One region of the Sinorhizobium sp. 7-81 genome, then DNA from elsewhere that is predicted to be linked to it. Evidence: predicted binding sites of a transcription regulator. Region 1 holds the regulator's gene; each other region holds the start of a gene.

Region 1 (5,018 bases):
GGGCATCGCTCGCGTCAAGCCGGGCGCGGCGCCCGCCTTCGAGCACGACCCAAAGCCCCTCGCGCAGCAGCTCGGCAGTGGGCCGGTCAAGCGGAGGATCGAAATCAATGCGGGTCGAAACAATCGCATTGGGATTTGGCATGGCACACCCCCCGGATGCGCCAGAATATCAGAGCGCTACGCGCCTGTCCTTGCGTAGAATTTATGGCAAACTGAACAACTTTTAGCTCTATTATGGCCATCCCTTCCAATGATCGCAAATGCGACCCGCCTGCTCGCCTCAGCGAAACTCATCGGCATCACGCTGGACCTCTAATCGCAGGTCATGCAGGGCATGCAAGCGAACGCCGCCGAGCACGTTGACGCGGCGATCAAAGCTGCTAAAAAGCCAGCCGTCGAGTGATTGGGTAGCAAGCGGTAGCAGCTGCCGTTTTCAGGAAACCAACAATTGTTGGATTTTCAATCGACTGGAGGAGTGGCCGAGCGGTTTAAGGCACCGGTCTTGAAAACCGGCGTGCGTGAAAGCGTACCGTGGGTTCGAATCCCACCTCCTCCGCCAGCTGTCGCCGATTGCCGTCTATAGGTCGATACCGCCGCCGATCACCGCATTCTAGAGAACCGCCGATTCTACGCTAAACGCGATATGTCTTGGAGACTAGTTCAGCGCAATCAGGCAGCTTACGACCCCAAAAATGGATCGGACCTGTCGGCGCAGTCCGTTGGGGGTATCGTGCGACTAAGCAGGAACGTATGTCAGCCTAATCGTGTCCTCGCCAACGGGATCGGCGGAAACAAGGCGGAGCGGCGGCCGTGGGCCGGCAAAGAATGGCTTGCCGCGGCCAAGCACGATGGGTTGGAAGTAGAGTCGGTACTCATCGATAAGACCAAGGTCGGTTAGGCTTCGTGCCAGGTCTGGTCCGGAAACGGCAATCTCTCCAACGAGCCGAGCCTTCAGACTACGTATCACCGCCTCGATGTTATCATCGACAAGTGTGGCGTTGGGGCCGACTGACTTCAACGAGCGCGATACGACCCACTTCGGTTGGCGCCGCCACGCCGCCGCGAACTCGTGTTGCTCCTCACTCCATTCAGGACGGTCTTCGTCCCAGTAACGCATGGTCTCGTACATGCGACGGCCGTACACACTGCCGGTCAGGTCGCGCACGTGCTCTATCCAGTGACGAAAGAGCGCGGGACCTGTCCGCAGTTCCAGGTGGTCGACGTAACCGTCCAAGGACTGGTTCATTCCGAAGACAAGCTTTGCCATGGCTGCTAAATCTCCACCCCAAGGCCTTCACGATAGTACGAGCAGCGTGATGCGGAAAGTGAAGTCGGGCGCAAACTGCGCGCCGCGTCGTCGGTCTGATGAATAACCGCGCCCCGTTTACCACCGAGTGCTGCCATTCGCTCGTAGGTCTATCCAGGAGAGTGATGGAGGGTTATGGCCTCGATGAGCGAGTTCATCGGACTTGTGCGGCAGTACGCATCGAGCTCGCGACAGGTTCGCTCGTCGAGATCTAATATCCGGCCAACTTGATATCCACGAGCTCGTGCCGCCGCAGTGGGACTGATCTTCCACTCCGACGTCTCGATTCCCGTAGCGAGCCAAATCCTGATCCAGGAAATAACAGCAGCCACGCGCGCGAGTTCCGGGGCTCTCACCAGGCTCGTGGAGATAGAGCACGGCATCGACTAGCGATGTCCCGCCCCCTGGCGATCCGAGGGGCTCCGGTCGTTACGGCTAAGCGACGGTCGTCGTGGCGGTGTCGACGACCTCAAAGTCGTGGGTGATCGTGGCCGTCTTGGCGAGCATCGCCGACGCCGAGCAATATTTCTCGATGGACAGCGCAATGGCTCGCTCGACCTTGTTCGCCGCCAGGCTGCGCCCCTTGACCACGAAGTGGAGATGAATGCGAGTGAACACTTTCGGATCCTGCGCAGCACGCTCCGCGTCGATCTCGACGACGCAGTCCTCGATCGCCTCGCGGCCCTTTTCGAGGATGTGAACGACATCGTAGGCCGAGCAACCCCCAGTGCCGATCAGCACCATCTCCATCGGGCTCGGGCCAGGTGTTTTTCCCTCCGTCCCGAATGCTGTCCCAAGCACAACCTTGTGCCCACTCCCGGACTCGCCAAGAAACGTCCGGCCTTCAACCCATTTGATGCGTGCCTTCATGAGATTCACCTATTACCACCACGTACCATCATAGTCCTGCAGACGTTCATGATCTGCAACATTCGACGTCCCTGGCGCAAAGTCGCGAAAATTCACGGAATTTTAGGTACTTGCGGAACACATATGGAACAGATAGTGTCTGTTCTTGATTTGTTTCGCGACTCTGGAGTGACGCGCCATGCTAACCCGCAAGCAACAGGAATTGCTTCTGTTCATTCACGAACGGATGAAGGAATCCGGGGTGCCGCCGTCCTTCGACGAGATGAAAGATGCACTGGACCTCGCCTCCAAGTCAGGCATCCATCGGTTAATCACCGCGCTTGAAGAACGCGGTTTCATTCGCCGCCTTCCTAACCGGGCGCGAGCACTCGAAGTCATCAAGCTGCCTGAAGCCTATGCGACGAGTGCGCAGCCTCGGCGTGGCTTCTCGCCAAGCGTGATCGAAGGTAGCCTGGGTAAGCCACCCGCGGCGCCTGCGGCCACTGCGAAGTCGGCGCCACCGAGTGATTCTGCAACGGTGTCGGTGCCGGTCATGGGACGAATCGCAGCCGGTGTTCCGATTTCCGCGATCCAGAACAACACGCATGATATTTCGGTACCGGTCGAGATGATCGGCAACGGCGAACATTACGCGCTTGAGATCAAGGGCGACTCGATGATCGAAGCGGGTATCTTCGACGGCGACACCGTGATCATTCGCAACACAAGCACAGCCAATCCCGGCGACATCATCGTGGCACTCGTCGACGATGAAGAGGCAACGCTCAAGCGGTTCCGCAGGAAGGGCGCATCGATTGCGCTCGAGGCCGCCAACCCGGCTTATGAGACGCGGATTTTCGGACCGGACCGCGTCAAGATCCAGGGCAAACTCGTCGGGCTCATTCGCCGTTATCACTAGTTGAGGACAGCCAGTCGCTTGGCGACCGCTCTGCCTGCGCCATCACGTCAATCGCCCGATGCGCGGCATGGCGACCCCGGAAAGCATTGCAGAGGGAATTGCCACGCTTCGCCGTCGGGCCGACGGGCAGACACATTGCCGTAGAGACCGACGTGTCGGCGGCGACAGTAAGCCGGGCGCTCAGGCGAGTGGGTCTTGCGCGGCTGAAGGATATCAGCCGGCCGAGCCGATGCGCCGCTACGAACGCGAAAAGCCCGGCGAGATGATCCACATCGACATTAAGACGCTCAGGCGCTTCGATCGCGTCGGCCACCGGATCACCGGTGACCGCACTCGCCAATCGGCAGGCTCGGCATGACCGAGGGCAACCTCTTGAGGCGCCACACCTAGCCGACCCGGCGGGTGGCGTCCGTCGTCGCTACGGTGCGTGTCGTTCCGGCTGCACCACCGAACCAGGCAGCGAGGGCGCCTACAACAAGCGATAGGAAGCCCAGGAGCGCTCCACTGGAAACGACGGTGGCGGCCGTGTCGGCGGCTTCGGTCGCCTGCTGCTTGGCGCGTTCCACCGAAGCCTTGTAGCTTTCCTCGTACTCTTGAACCTGGGTGCGCGCTTGGTCCACCGGAATGCTCTGAGCCCTCGCGATGGCGTCGGCAGCGCGATTTCGGGCTTCTTCCGCAGTCGCTTCGTCGCCAGTGACGGCCGCACGCACGGCGGCAACTGCAGCATCGCGAAGAGCTGCGGGATCGTTGCCCCCGGTCGCGCTTCTGATCTGCCGTTCGATATCGGCCATTGGATCGACGGATGTCGCGACGGCAGGTGCCGCGGCAGTCGTGGCTATGGCGGCAGTCCTTCCAACGCCCCCGATGATGCCACTCAAACCGCTGAAGGCGCCGCCGACCACAGCGCCGACCGAGGTCGTCAGCAGATAGAGAACGACCAGTGTCGTGACGGCCCAACTGGTCAGTCCATGGTAACTTCCTGTCACCCTGCTGGGACGGCCTGAAACCCTGCTTGCGACATATCCGCCGACGAACGCCGCGACGATGCCCGAGATAACGAACCAGAGACCTCCTGCAATCGAAAACGTACTCGCGTTCGGATTGTCGGCGGTTGTCGGATCAATTACCGCGGCTCCAATTCCAACGCCCAAGAGGTTCAGTAGAAACTGCACCGCAAGCGCGAGCGCCACGCCGGCAAATACCGCTCCCCAAGAAATTTGGTTAACGGCGGCGCTCGCCGAAAGATCGGAGACGTAATCGGTCTCACGGGCGTGGTGAACGGCGACAGGTTCGCTCATTGACATATTCCTCCCGGATGCTCACGCGCTTCCCGCTCAAACCGTGGATGCTCGAAACTGTTCCCCGGGACAACCAATGATCCCCGACGGAGGCATGCGAGGCGCGTTACCGCCTGAGCGGGCGAAATAGCAAACTCAAATATGCCTGCGTCATCCGCCCACTTCTTGATGTGCTTGAATGAAGGGCGCCGGCGCTTTCAACCATCCGTCCACGTGCGATGTTCGACTTCGGCGACAAGCGGGCTGCATCGAGATCGCACCCTTTTGCCTCAGCGACGTTGCCGGTGTCGGTCCTGATTTCGTCGAACAATTCGCACACCTTCACCGATTCCCGATCACTGCAGCCGGTTGCTCAAGACCATGTAAACGAGGTTATCGCCCCTTGCACGCCGCCAGCGGCAGGTGACGGATCGCGGCCCGATATGGTGGATGGCTCATATCCTACGATCACGAACGTCTCGGCGCCGGGATGAGATCTTTGACACCGGTCGTTTCGGGATGCTTCGAGCCATGCTCGCAAGCGACGGGAAGAATTCCTTCCCGTCCGCCTCCACCTCTTTCGAAAGCGCGCGCCTTGCAAGGTGCGCCATCGCCCGCATCAATTGGGGCGGCGCCGCCAGCAAATTGTTGACATTGAGCAATGGCG
Region 2 (5,018 bases), on a different contig from region 1:
CGGCTGATCGGGCTGACGCATTATATCTTTCACCGCAGCACCACCTCGATCCAGCCGAATTGCTATCTCCAGGATCTCTTCATCAACGATGCCGCGCGCGGCAACGGCGTCGGCCAGGCGCTTATCAACGGTGTCTTCGAGGCGGCCCGACGGGCAGGGTCACCGCGGGTCTACTGGTTGACCCACGAGAGCAACATCAAGGCGATGCGGCTCTACGACAAGGTGGCGCAGAAGTCGGGCTTCGTGATGTACAAGATGATGATTTGAGTGCCCTCTGTGCAGATCGTAACAGTGGAATCGGCGGCACCCAGCCACGGCGCATCGGCGCCGTGAATGGCTTAGCGTTGCGTTTGATGCCGCCGTGATCCGTCCAATGGGAAGGACTGATCGGCTTGATCACACCCGCTCGACAAACCCATCCAGCACGCGCTTCTGCCCGGCCCGATCGAAATCGATCGTCAGCTTGTTGCCTTCGATGGCGGCGATGTTGCCGTTTCCGAATTTGAGGTGGAAGACGCGGTCGCCGATGTTGAAGCGGGACGGTTCCGAGGTGGTCGACTTGGCGACCAGTTCGCCTTCGATCATGCGGGTGCGGGGGCCGGATTCGCCGTAGCCGAGGCGCTCGACGGCGTGGCCGGAGCGGGTGCCCCAATTGTCGCGGGTGGCCTCCGAGCGGTGCTGCTGGGCCCGCTTCCAGCCCGGGGTCTGATAGGAGTTTTCGAAGGGATCGGCCTTGTCGAAACGCGATTGGCCATAGCCGCCGCGTCCGTAGCCGCCGTAGGAAACGTCCTGCTCGGCCACTTCCACATGGTCGATCGGCAGTTCGTCCAAAAAACGCGAAGGCATGGTGGACTGCCAGAGCCCGTGGATGCGGCGGTTGGAGACGAACCAGATGTGGCAGCGGCGCTTGGCGCGGGTGATGCCGACATAGGCGAGGCGGCGTTCTTCCTCGAGACCGGCGCGGCCGCCCTCGTCGAGCGCGCGCTGGTGGGGGAAGAGGCCTTCCTCCCAGCCCGGCAGGAACACGGTATCGAACTCGAGGCCCTTGGCCGAATGCAGCGTCATGATCGAGACGGCATCCATGTCCTCGTTCTGCTCGGCGTCCATGACGAGCGCGACATGTTCCAGGAAGCCGCGCATCGACTCGAAGGCCTCCATCGAGCGAATGAGTTCCTTCAGGTTTTCGAGCCGCCCTGGCGCTTCCGCCGACTTGTCGGCCTGCCACATGGCGGTGTAGCCGCTCTCGTCGAGGATTTTTTCGGCAAGTTCGGTATGCGGCGTCGTTTCGAGCAGCGTCTGCCAGCGGCGGAAATCGGTAACGACGTCGAAGAGCGCCTTGCGCGCCTTCGGCTTCAACTCGTCCGTCTCGATGATCTCGGTCGCGGCGGCGAGCATCGGAATGTCGCGGGCGCGGGCGTAGTCGTGCAGCGTGCGCACCGTGGTGTCGCCCAGACCGCGCTTCGGCGTGTTGACGATGCGCTCGAAGGCGAGGTCGTCCGCCGGCTGGCAGACGAGGCGGAAATAGGCCATGGCGTCACGGATTTCGAGCCGCTCGTAGAAGCGCGGGCCGCCGATGACGCGATAGTTGAGGCCGAGGGTGACGAAGCGGTCTTCGAATTCGCGCATCTGGAACGAGGCGCGCACCAGGATCGCGATGTCGTTCAGGTTATGCTTCTGTCGCTGGAGCTGTTCGATCTCTTCGCCGACGGCGCGGGCTTCCTCTTCGGAATCCCAGGCGGCATGCACATGCACCTTCTCGTCGTCCGGATTGGTGCGCTCGGTGAAGAGCGTCTTGCCAAGGCGGCCTTCGTTGTGGGCGATCAGATGCGCGGCGGCGCCGAGGATATGTTCGGTCGAGCGGTAGTTGCGCTCAAGCTTGATGACCTTGGCGCCGGGAAAGTCTTTCTCGAAGCGAAGGATGTTGTCGACTTCCGCCCCGCGCCAGCCATAAATCGACTGGTCGTCGTCGCCGACGCAGCAGATGTTTATCTGCTGCTGTTTGTTTGCGCTCACGCTGTCGCCGCTGCGCGGCTCGCTCCGCGGGGGCGCGCCATCAGGCGCGACGGCCGCTTGGCCTTGCCGGGCTTCGCCCCGGTGATTAGCCCTCACGCTGTCGCCGCTTACGCGGCTGCGCTCCGCAGGGGCGGACGAAACGTCGTCCGGCCAGCTTTGGCTGGCTGCTTCGCCCGGACCTCCTGTCACAGATCGCTCAGACGCCCGCGGCCGCTGCGCCAACAGCCGCAGCCACATGTATTGCGCGGTGTTGGTGTCCTGGTATTCGTCGACGAGGATGTAGCGGAATTTGCCGTGGTATTCCCTAAGCACGTCCGGATTGGCGCGGAACATCCGGATCGGATGCAGCAGCAGGTCGCCGAAATCGCAGGCGTTGAGCGTCAGGAGCCGGTTCTGGTAGGCGGCGTAGAGTTCACGGCCCTTGCCATTGGCGAAGGCGCGGGCATCACCCTCCGGAATTTGCGAAGGGTCGAGGCCCTTGTTCTTCCAGGTATCGATCATGCCGGCGAATTGTTTTGCCGGCCAGCGCTTGTCGTCGAGCCCTTCGGCCTGGATGAGCTGCTTGATCAGCCGCACGACGTCGTCGGTGTCGAGAATGGTGAAATCCGACCTTAAGCCGACCAACTCCGCATGGCGGCGAAGGAGCTTGACGCCGATCGAGTGGAAGGTGCCGAGCCAGGGCATGCCTTCGACGGCATGGCCGACGAGCACGCCGATGCGCTCTTTCATCTCGCGCGCGGCCTTGTTGGTGAAGGTGACGGCGAGGATCTGCGACGGGAAGGCGCGGCCGGTCGAAAGGATATGGGCGATGCGGGTCGTCAGAACGCGGGTCTTGCCGGTGCCGGCGCCGGCGAGCACGAGCACCGGTCCTTCGAGCGTCTCGACAGCCTCGGTCTGCTCGGGATTGAGGCCGGAGAGATAATCCGGACGCTTGGCCTTGTCGCGGGCGGCCATGGCGCGCGCGGCGATACCGCCGGCGGCGGGCGCGGGTTTGCGCGGCGCCGGCTCCTCATCGAAGAAGGGAATGTCGTCAAAACCTTTGGTCATGCGGCCCAATGTAGTGATTCGGGACCGAAAGGCCAGAAAGGATGTTCCTCTTTTATTCCGGATTCTTCAAGCGCGAGAGCAAGCCTGTGGAAAGATCACAGCGTCGTGCGTCTTTTCAGGCGCACAAAAAGGTCGGTGTAGCTCTTTGAATTGCTGCCTGTTTCTGTCCCTAATCGATTCCGGTTAGGAACACATGCAGTGGCCTTTCGCTGCATTCCGCAGTCATCAATTTTCGCCTGCCGCATCGAACGCTGGATCAACCGGGACCTGCAGTGCTGTTGCCAGTTGGTTGGTCTTGGCGGCAAGCGAGATGACGCGCAGGAGGTCGGCGTGCTGCGCCTCTGTCATGCCCTTGGCCTTGGCCGCTGCTGTGTGAGAGTGGATGCAGTAGCCGCAGCCGTTGGTGACGGAAACGGCGATGTAGAGCATTTCCTTCACCAGCGGATCGAGGGCGGAGGGCGTCGCCATGACCGCCTTCACCTCGGCCCAGGTTCGTTCCAGGAGGTCCACGTCGAAGGCGAGCCAGAGCCACATATTGTTGATGAAATCCGATTTCCGCGTGGCGCGGATGTCGTCGAAGACCGCCTTTACGCGCGGGTCGGCTTCTGGATCGGGCGGCGGGACGACGGTGCTCATGCTTTCTCCCCGAGCTTACATTGCGTTTGCGTGACCGGTTGTCAGATGAGGGCGAAGACGCGGGCCGGGCCGCCGGTGCCGCCGCGGTGCTTCGGTGCACCGAGCACCAGGGTCGCGCCTTTGGCCGGCACCTTGTCGAGATTGGCCGCGGCTTCGAGCCCCCAGCGGCCTTGCGGCAGCCAGGCATAATGGGTGGCGAAATCCGGTGAGGCGCCGAAATCGAGCGAAAGCGTATCGACGGCGATGCCAGCGGCCTGCGTCTCTTCGAGCAGGAACTTGGCGGCCTCTACGTGGAAGCCCGGAAAATGGAGCTTGCCCTCGGCGTCGGCGTTGCGGAACTTGTCGGTTTCGAGATGGCCGGCCCAGCCGGAAAGCATGGCGACGCAGGCGTTTTCCGGGATATCGCCATTGGCGCCGATCCATGCCTTGATGTCGTCGGGCGTCACTTGCGCATCGGCATTGCCTGCCGCTTTCTCTCGGATATCGACGACGCAGAGCGGCACCACGAGCTTCTCGACCGGCAGTTCGGCGACTGACATGCCGTCGGCGGAGAAATGCAGCGGCGCATCGACGTGGGTACCAGTATGTTCGTTCACTCGGAGTTCGAACAGGTTGAACTTTTCCTTGGCGTAGCTGAACTTCTGTTCGCGGAAGAACTGCTGCTGTCCGAAGTAGGTCGGGAACTCCTCGTGGAGTTCATGGGTGAGATCGGTCACGCTCGTGTGGCCGGCCGCAAGTGCGGGCGGTGCTATTCCCATGCCGGCGGCGGCGATACCCGCCGTGCCGGTCGCGGCGGCGCGGAAAAAGCCGCGCCGCGACAGCATTCGCTGTTTTACCGATTCCATGACGCATGCATCGCACATTGTTCTTCTCCCCAGAATGAGTTGAATGCGGAAGCCGATCGGAAATGGTGAGGCCAAACGCAGCATAGCCCAGCCGCGAAGCCTGTAAACATCGGTTGTCCAGTAAAACTCCTGCAATCGCCGCTTGACGGGGCGCGCCATCATGCCGCCAACAAATTCGCTTTTATTACAATTGCGTAATGATGGCATTCCGAGATTGCCCGAAGGCACGCGAATAACCATACTCGGGCGCAAATCGGAACGCTCCGCCGGCACGGGCCGCGCTGGAGCGTGCTTTTCATTTGGAGATGTGAATGCGGCTTTGGAAGCAGCTGGCTGTCAGCTTCGTTGTGCTCACCGTGGGCGCGGTTGCCTGGGTGCGTTTCGCGCCCGGCGCAGGCGAAACGCTGGCGGCCATCGGCGTTTCGCACCCGCTGATCGATGCACTGTCGAAACCGCAGGATGGCGAAGGCGGAAGCG
Region 3 (5,018 bases), on a different contig from region 1:
ATGCCGCTTGCGATGCGGCCTGCGGCACGCTCTACTCGGATCTCGGCAAGGCTGGATTCGACGTGCTTCTGGACGATACCGATGATCGCGCCGGCGCGAAATTCGCGACCGCCGATCTCATTGGCGTTCCGGTTCAGATCATCGTCGGCCCGCGTTCAGTCGCGAATGGCGAGATCGAGGTCAAGGACCGCAAGACCGGCGAACGCGAGACGATGACGATCGAAGCCGCGATCAACAAGCTGGTTGCGACCAGATAGAGACGAAGGAAGCGAAGATGACCGCGGCGACGGAAGACCAGGTGCAGGCTGCCGCTCCGTCTGGGGCGCCTTCCAGTCGTCCCTTTTCCGCGTTCGAGCGCATGGTAGCCTGGCGCTATCTGCGCTCGCGACGGAAGGAAGCCTTCATCTCGGTCATCGCCGGCTTTTCCTTCATCGGCATCATGCTGGGTGTGGGGACGCTGATCATCGTCATGGCGGTGATGAACGGATTCCGTACCGAGCTTATTTCGCGCATCCTCGGCATGAACGGCCATATCATCGTTCAGCCGCTCGATGGACCGCTCACCAACTATGCTGATCTCGCCACCAAGTTTTCCGCGGTCCCCGGCGTCACCATGGCGATCCCTATGGTCGAAGGGCAGGTTCTCGCCCAAGGGCTGGGTGACGCGTCAACAGGAGCCCTCGTTCGCGGTGTTCGTGCCGACGACCTCTCGAAGATGAAATCCATCTCGGAGCACATTCAATCCGGCGATCTAGTCGGCTTTGCGTCGGGCAGCGGCGTCGCCATCGGTTCGCGCATGGCCGAACAACTGGGCATCCGTGTCGGTGGCACGATCACGCTGACTTCGCCGAATGGCGATGTGACGCCCATGGGCATGAATCCGCGCGTCAAGGCCTATACCGTCTCGGCGATCTTCGAGATCGGAATGTCGGAGTACGACGCAACGATCGTCTTCATGCCGCTCGAGGAGGCGCAGCTTTATTTCAATGCGGAAGGTCTCGTCCAATCGATCGAGATTTTTGCCGAGCATCCGGACGCCGTCGATGCCTTGCGCAAGCCCCTTGAAGACGCGGCCGGCCGGCAGATCTTCATCAGCGACTGGCGCGACCGCAACAAGACCTTCTTCTCTGCGCTCGAGGTCGAGCGGAACGTCATGTTCATGATCCTGACGCTGATCGTACTGGTGGCGGCCTTGAACATTATTTCCGGCCTCATCATGCTGGTGAAGGACAAGGGCAGCGACATCGCGATTCTAAGAACGATGGGCGCGACATCCGGGTCGGTGATGCGCATCTTCTTCATGACCGGGGCTGCCATCGGCGTCACCGGCACCATCGCCGGGGTGCTCCTTGGCGTCGTTGTCTGTCTCAATATCGAATCGATCCGTCAGTTCTTCTCCTGGATTTCGGGAACGACGCTCTTCAATCCGGAACTTTATTTCCTGAGCCAGCTTCCTGCGGATATGAATGCCGACGAGACCGTCGCCGTCGTCATCATGGCGATTGCCCTTTCCTTCCTTGCCACGATCTTTCCAGCCTGGCGCGCCTCGCGCCTCGATCCGGTGCAGGCCCTGCGATACGAATAACAAGGACAATAACGCAAATGAATGCGCGAGTGGCACTGCAGCTCTCTGGCATCGAGCGGCACTATGGCGAGGGCGACACCTACCTCCCGATTCTCAAGGGCGTCGATCTCACGCTGCGGGCCGGCGAGACGGTCGCGCTCGTGGCACCCTCCGGAACCGGAAAATCGACGCTCCTGCATATAGCCGGCCTGCTTGAGCATCCGGACGCGGGTGAAGTCGTCGTAAGCGGGTTGGCCTGTAACGGGCTTAGCGATGACCGACGCACGGCGATCCGCCGCAAGGAGATCGGCTTCGTCTACCAGTTCCATCACCTTCTGCCCGAATTTTCCGCGCTGGAAAACATCATGATGCCGCAACTGATCGCCGGCCTTTCCAAAGCGGAAGCGGCGGAGAGAGCGACGGCGTTGCTCGATTACATGCGCATCGGGCACCGGGCCAGTCATCGGCCGACCGAACTTTCCGGCGGCGAGCAGCAGCGTGTCGCGATCGCCCGCGCCGTGGCCAATGCGCCGCTCGTTCTCCTGGCCGATGAGCCGACCGGCAATCTCGATCCCGAGACCGCAGGCTATGTGTTCGAGGCGCTGGAGGCTTTGGCGCGACAGTCGGGGCTGGCCGCGCTGATCGCGACGCACAACCACGAACTCGCCTCGCTGATGGATCGCCGCGTAACGATCGAGGATGGCAAGGTCGTCGAACTGAAGTAGCCATACGGCAATTCAAAGTGTCTGCAGCCACTTTTGCGCGTCTGGGGAGACGCGCAGCGCTGTCGCGTCAGGGAACGATGAGGCCACCGCGATATTCAAGCTCATAGGCTTCTTCGCCATCGACGAAAATCACTTCGCGGCCGGAAAAGTGATCTGTCGCGCCGCGGCTGCTATCGACATAGCAACCATAGGCGTGCTGATACTCCATACCGCCGAGGAAATGGCGCTTCTCGCGATACATCGCCTGTAGTGCGGCCTTGATAACGGCGCCGGCTCGTTCAGCATCGATCAGGTCCGGACGAACGATGCGGCCGAAGTAATTCATGGCCCAGCGCGGATTGCCCTCATGCCAGACCGCCTCTTGGCCGGCAAAATCCGTTCCGCCAAAATAGCTGTCGAGATAGCTCCACGCGCCGCGCCGATGTCCGATATCGCGAGACCCGGGTCTGCAGGCGGGAAGCTCAGCGCCGTTGCCGACATAGGTCTTCGATTTCGCTTCGACGATGAAGTCGGTGAGTTCCTGTATGCTGAACATGAGCGTGCTCCCAATTCGGCCGCCGAGGATGCCGGAACATTGCCCCCATGTAAAGAACAAAACAGGAACATACGTGTGAATTGCGTGGCTACGAGTTGCCTATCTTGGTGTCGACCTCGGGGAAGCCGTGAGTCGTTGGTGCGCTTGGTTTAGCCTTCCTTGACCGAATCCGGAGCGGCATAGTCGTGGCGCCACGCTGGCTGCGCGGGCGCATTAACCATGAAAGCTGAATAGCGGGATCTTTTATGCGGTCTTGCTTGACTATGGAACAAAAAAAGAACAAAAGAAAAACAATAGCGGAAAAGGAGCCATGTTATGACTGATTTCGTTCGTGATCTCGCCGCCTTCGCCTCGATGAGCCTCTTCATCGCCAGCATTTCCGTGATTGCGCTCGGATTGTAACCCTCCTGCTTTGGTGTCGTCTCGCGGGGTAGCGTCTGGTTTGCGCTTTCCTCCGATGCAGTGTTGAAAAAGACGGCGGTTCCGGTCGTCAGGCTGGACATGGGGGACCGGACACGGGATATCCTCTGCTCCTGCAGCGCCGCGCGTCTTGTCAGACGCGCAAAAGGACGCTGTAGCACTTTGAATTGCTGCATGTTTTGTCCCTGAATCGGCTACGATTTAAGCAACATGCGGTAGCGCGAATCGGAGTACGACGATGGCGAATGACGAAGGCCTTGGGCAGCGGGCAACTGCGACGGATCCGCAGTTTGTTCACTTGCGTGTGCATTCGGCCTTTTCGTTGTTGGAGGGTGCGCTGCCGTTGAAGAAAATCATCGGCAAGGCTGTCGCGGATGAGCAACCGGCCATAGGCATTGCCGACACCAACAATCTCTTCGCGGCCCTCGAATTTTCGCAGAAGGCAGCGGATGACGGCTTGCAGCCGATCATCGGCTGTCAATTGTCGATCGACATGGAGGACGAGGCGGAAGGGGAGCGGCGCGGCCACCATCACCAGCTTGCTAAGCTGCCGTCGCTCGTGCTGATCGCCGCAACCGATGACGGCTATGTCCGGCTCGTCGACCTCGTCAGCCGCGCCTATCTGGATGGAGAGGGCAGCCAGGCCGCGCGAATTACCCGGTCATGGCTGGCTGAGGGCGGGACCGATGGTCTGATCGCGCTGACGGGCGCGGCCAGCGGCCCGATTGACATGGCGCTGAAGGCGGGTTCGTCGGCTCTGGCGGAGACGCGCCTGAAGGCGTTGATCGAGCTCTTCGGCGACCGGCTCTATCTGGAACTGCAGCGGCACGGCAACTTTGACCGGCGCCACGAGAGCCGCCTGGTCGAACTCGCCTATCGGTTTGATGTCCCGCTGGTGGCGACAAACGAGGCGTTCTTTCCTTCGCCGGCTGACTATGACGCGCACGACGCATTGATGGCGGTCGCGCACAACGCAATGGTTTCGGATGACAGCCGTTTCCGGCTGACCCCGGATCATTATCTGAAGAGCCGCAAGGAAATGGCCGCGCTCTTCGCCGATCTCCCCGAAGCGTTGCAGAACACGATCGAAATCGCCCGGCGCTGCTCCTTCATGCTGAAGACCCGCGGGCCGATCCTGCCGCGCTTCACCGGCGCTTCGGATGATCCGGAGGAGGCCGAGCGCGCGGAGGCGGCAGAGCTTCGCCGGCAGGCGGAGGAGGGGCTTGAAGGTCGCCTGGCGAAGCTCGGTATGGCGCCGGGCTACAAGGAAGAGGATTACCGCGAGCGGCTGGCGTTCGAACTCGGCGTCATAGAGCGGATGAAGTTTCCGGGCTACTTCCTTATCGTTTCGGACTTCATCAAATGGGCCAAGCAGCATGGCATTCCCGTCGGACCGGGCCGCGGCTCGGGTGCCGGGTCGCTCGTTGCCTATGCGCTCACGATCACCGATGTCGATCCGATGCGTTTCTCGCTGCTGTTCGAACGCTTCCTCAACCCCGAGCGCGTGTCGATGCCCGACTTCGATATCGACTTCTGCCAGGACCGGCGTGAAGAGGTCATCCGTTACGTTCAGGGCAAATACGGCCGCGAGCAGGTGGCGCAGATTATCACCTTCGGATCGCTGCAGGCGCGTGCGGCTTTGCGCGACGTCGGCCGCGTGCTCGAAATGCCCTATGGCCAGGTCGACAAGATCTGCAAGCTCGTGCCGAACAACCCGGCCAATCCGACTCCGCTTTCGAAAGCGATCGAGGAGGAGCCGCGGCTGCAGGAGGAG

Evidence for each region. The regulator LexA, encoded in region 1, represses DNA repair genes until DNA is damaged. The targets are predictions, from matches to a motif close to TGTTCNNNNTGTGTTCNG.
Region 2: the regulator LexA is predicted to act here: its motif matches at 3,103-3,120, upstream of QN224_RS16405 (UvrD-helicase domain-containing protein).
Region 3: the regulator LexA is predicted to act here: its motif matches at 2,877-2,894, upstream of QN224_RS06535 (DUF5680 domain-containing protein).

What each region holds. Positions count from the first base shown of each region.
Region 1 covers NZ_JASKLT010000003.1:160,128-165,145, reverse strand. Annotated here, with positions in the region: gene QN224_RS13440 (protein-glutamine glutaminase family protein) at 1-142, opposite strand, end outside; tRNA gene QN224_RS13435 (tRNA-Ser) at 470-559, shown strand; gene QN224_RS13430 (dihydrofolate reductase family protein) at 737-1,267, opposite strand; gene QN224_RS13425 (OsmC family protein) at 1,742-2,176, opposite strand; gene lexA (transcriptional repressor LexA) at 2,355-3,074, shown strand; partial or broken gene QN224_RS13415 (IS481 family transposase) at 3,181-3,417, shown strand; gene QN224_RS13410 (PhnA-like protein) at 3,461-4,372, opposite strand.
Region 2 covers NZ_JASKLT010000004.1:89,124-94,141, reverse strand. Annotated here, with positions in the region: gene QN224_RS16410 (GNAT family N-acetyltransferase) at 1-267, shown strand, start outside; gene QN224_RS16405 (UvrD-helicase domain-containing protein) at 397-3,060, opposite strand; gene QN224_RS16400 (carboxymuconolactone decarboxylase family protein) at 3,286-3,696, opposite strand; gene QN224_RS16395 (cyclase family protein) at 3,738-4,559, opposite strand; gene QN224_RS16390 (efflux RND transporter periplasmic adaptor subunit) at 4,853-5,018, shown strand, end outside.
Region 3 covers NZ_JASKLT010000001.1:1,357,521-1,362,538, forward strand. Annotated here, with positions in the region: gene proS (proline--tRNA ligase) at 1-257, shown strand, start outside; gene QN224_RS06525 (lipoprotein-releasing ABC transporter permease subunit) at 275-1,585, shown strand; gene QN224_RS06530 (ABC transporter ATP-binding protein) at 1,603-2,289, shown strand; gene QN224_RS06535 (DUF5680 domain-containing protein) at 2,357-2,824, opposite strand; gene QN224_RS06540 (hypothetical protein) at 2,974-3,420, opposite strand; gene dnaE (DNA polymerase III subunit alpha) at 3,483-5,018, shown strand, end outside.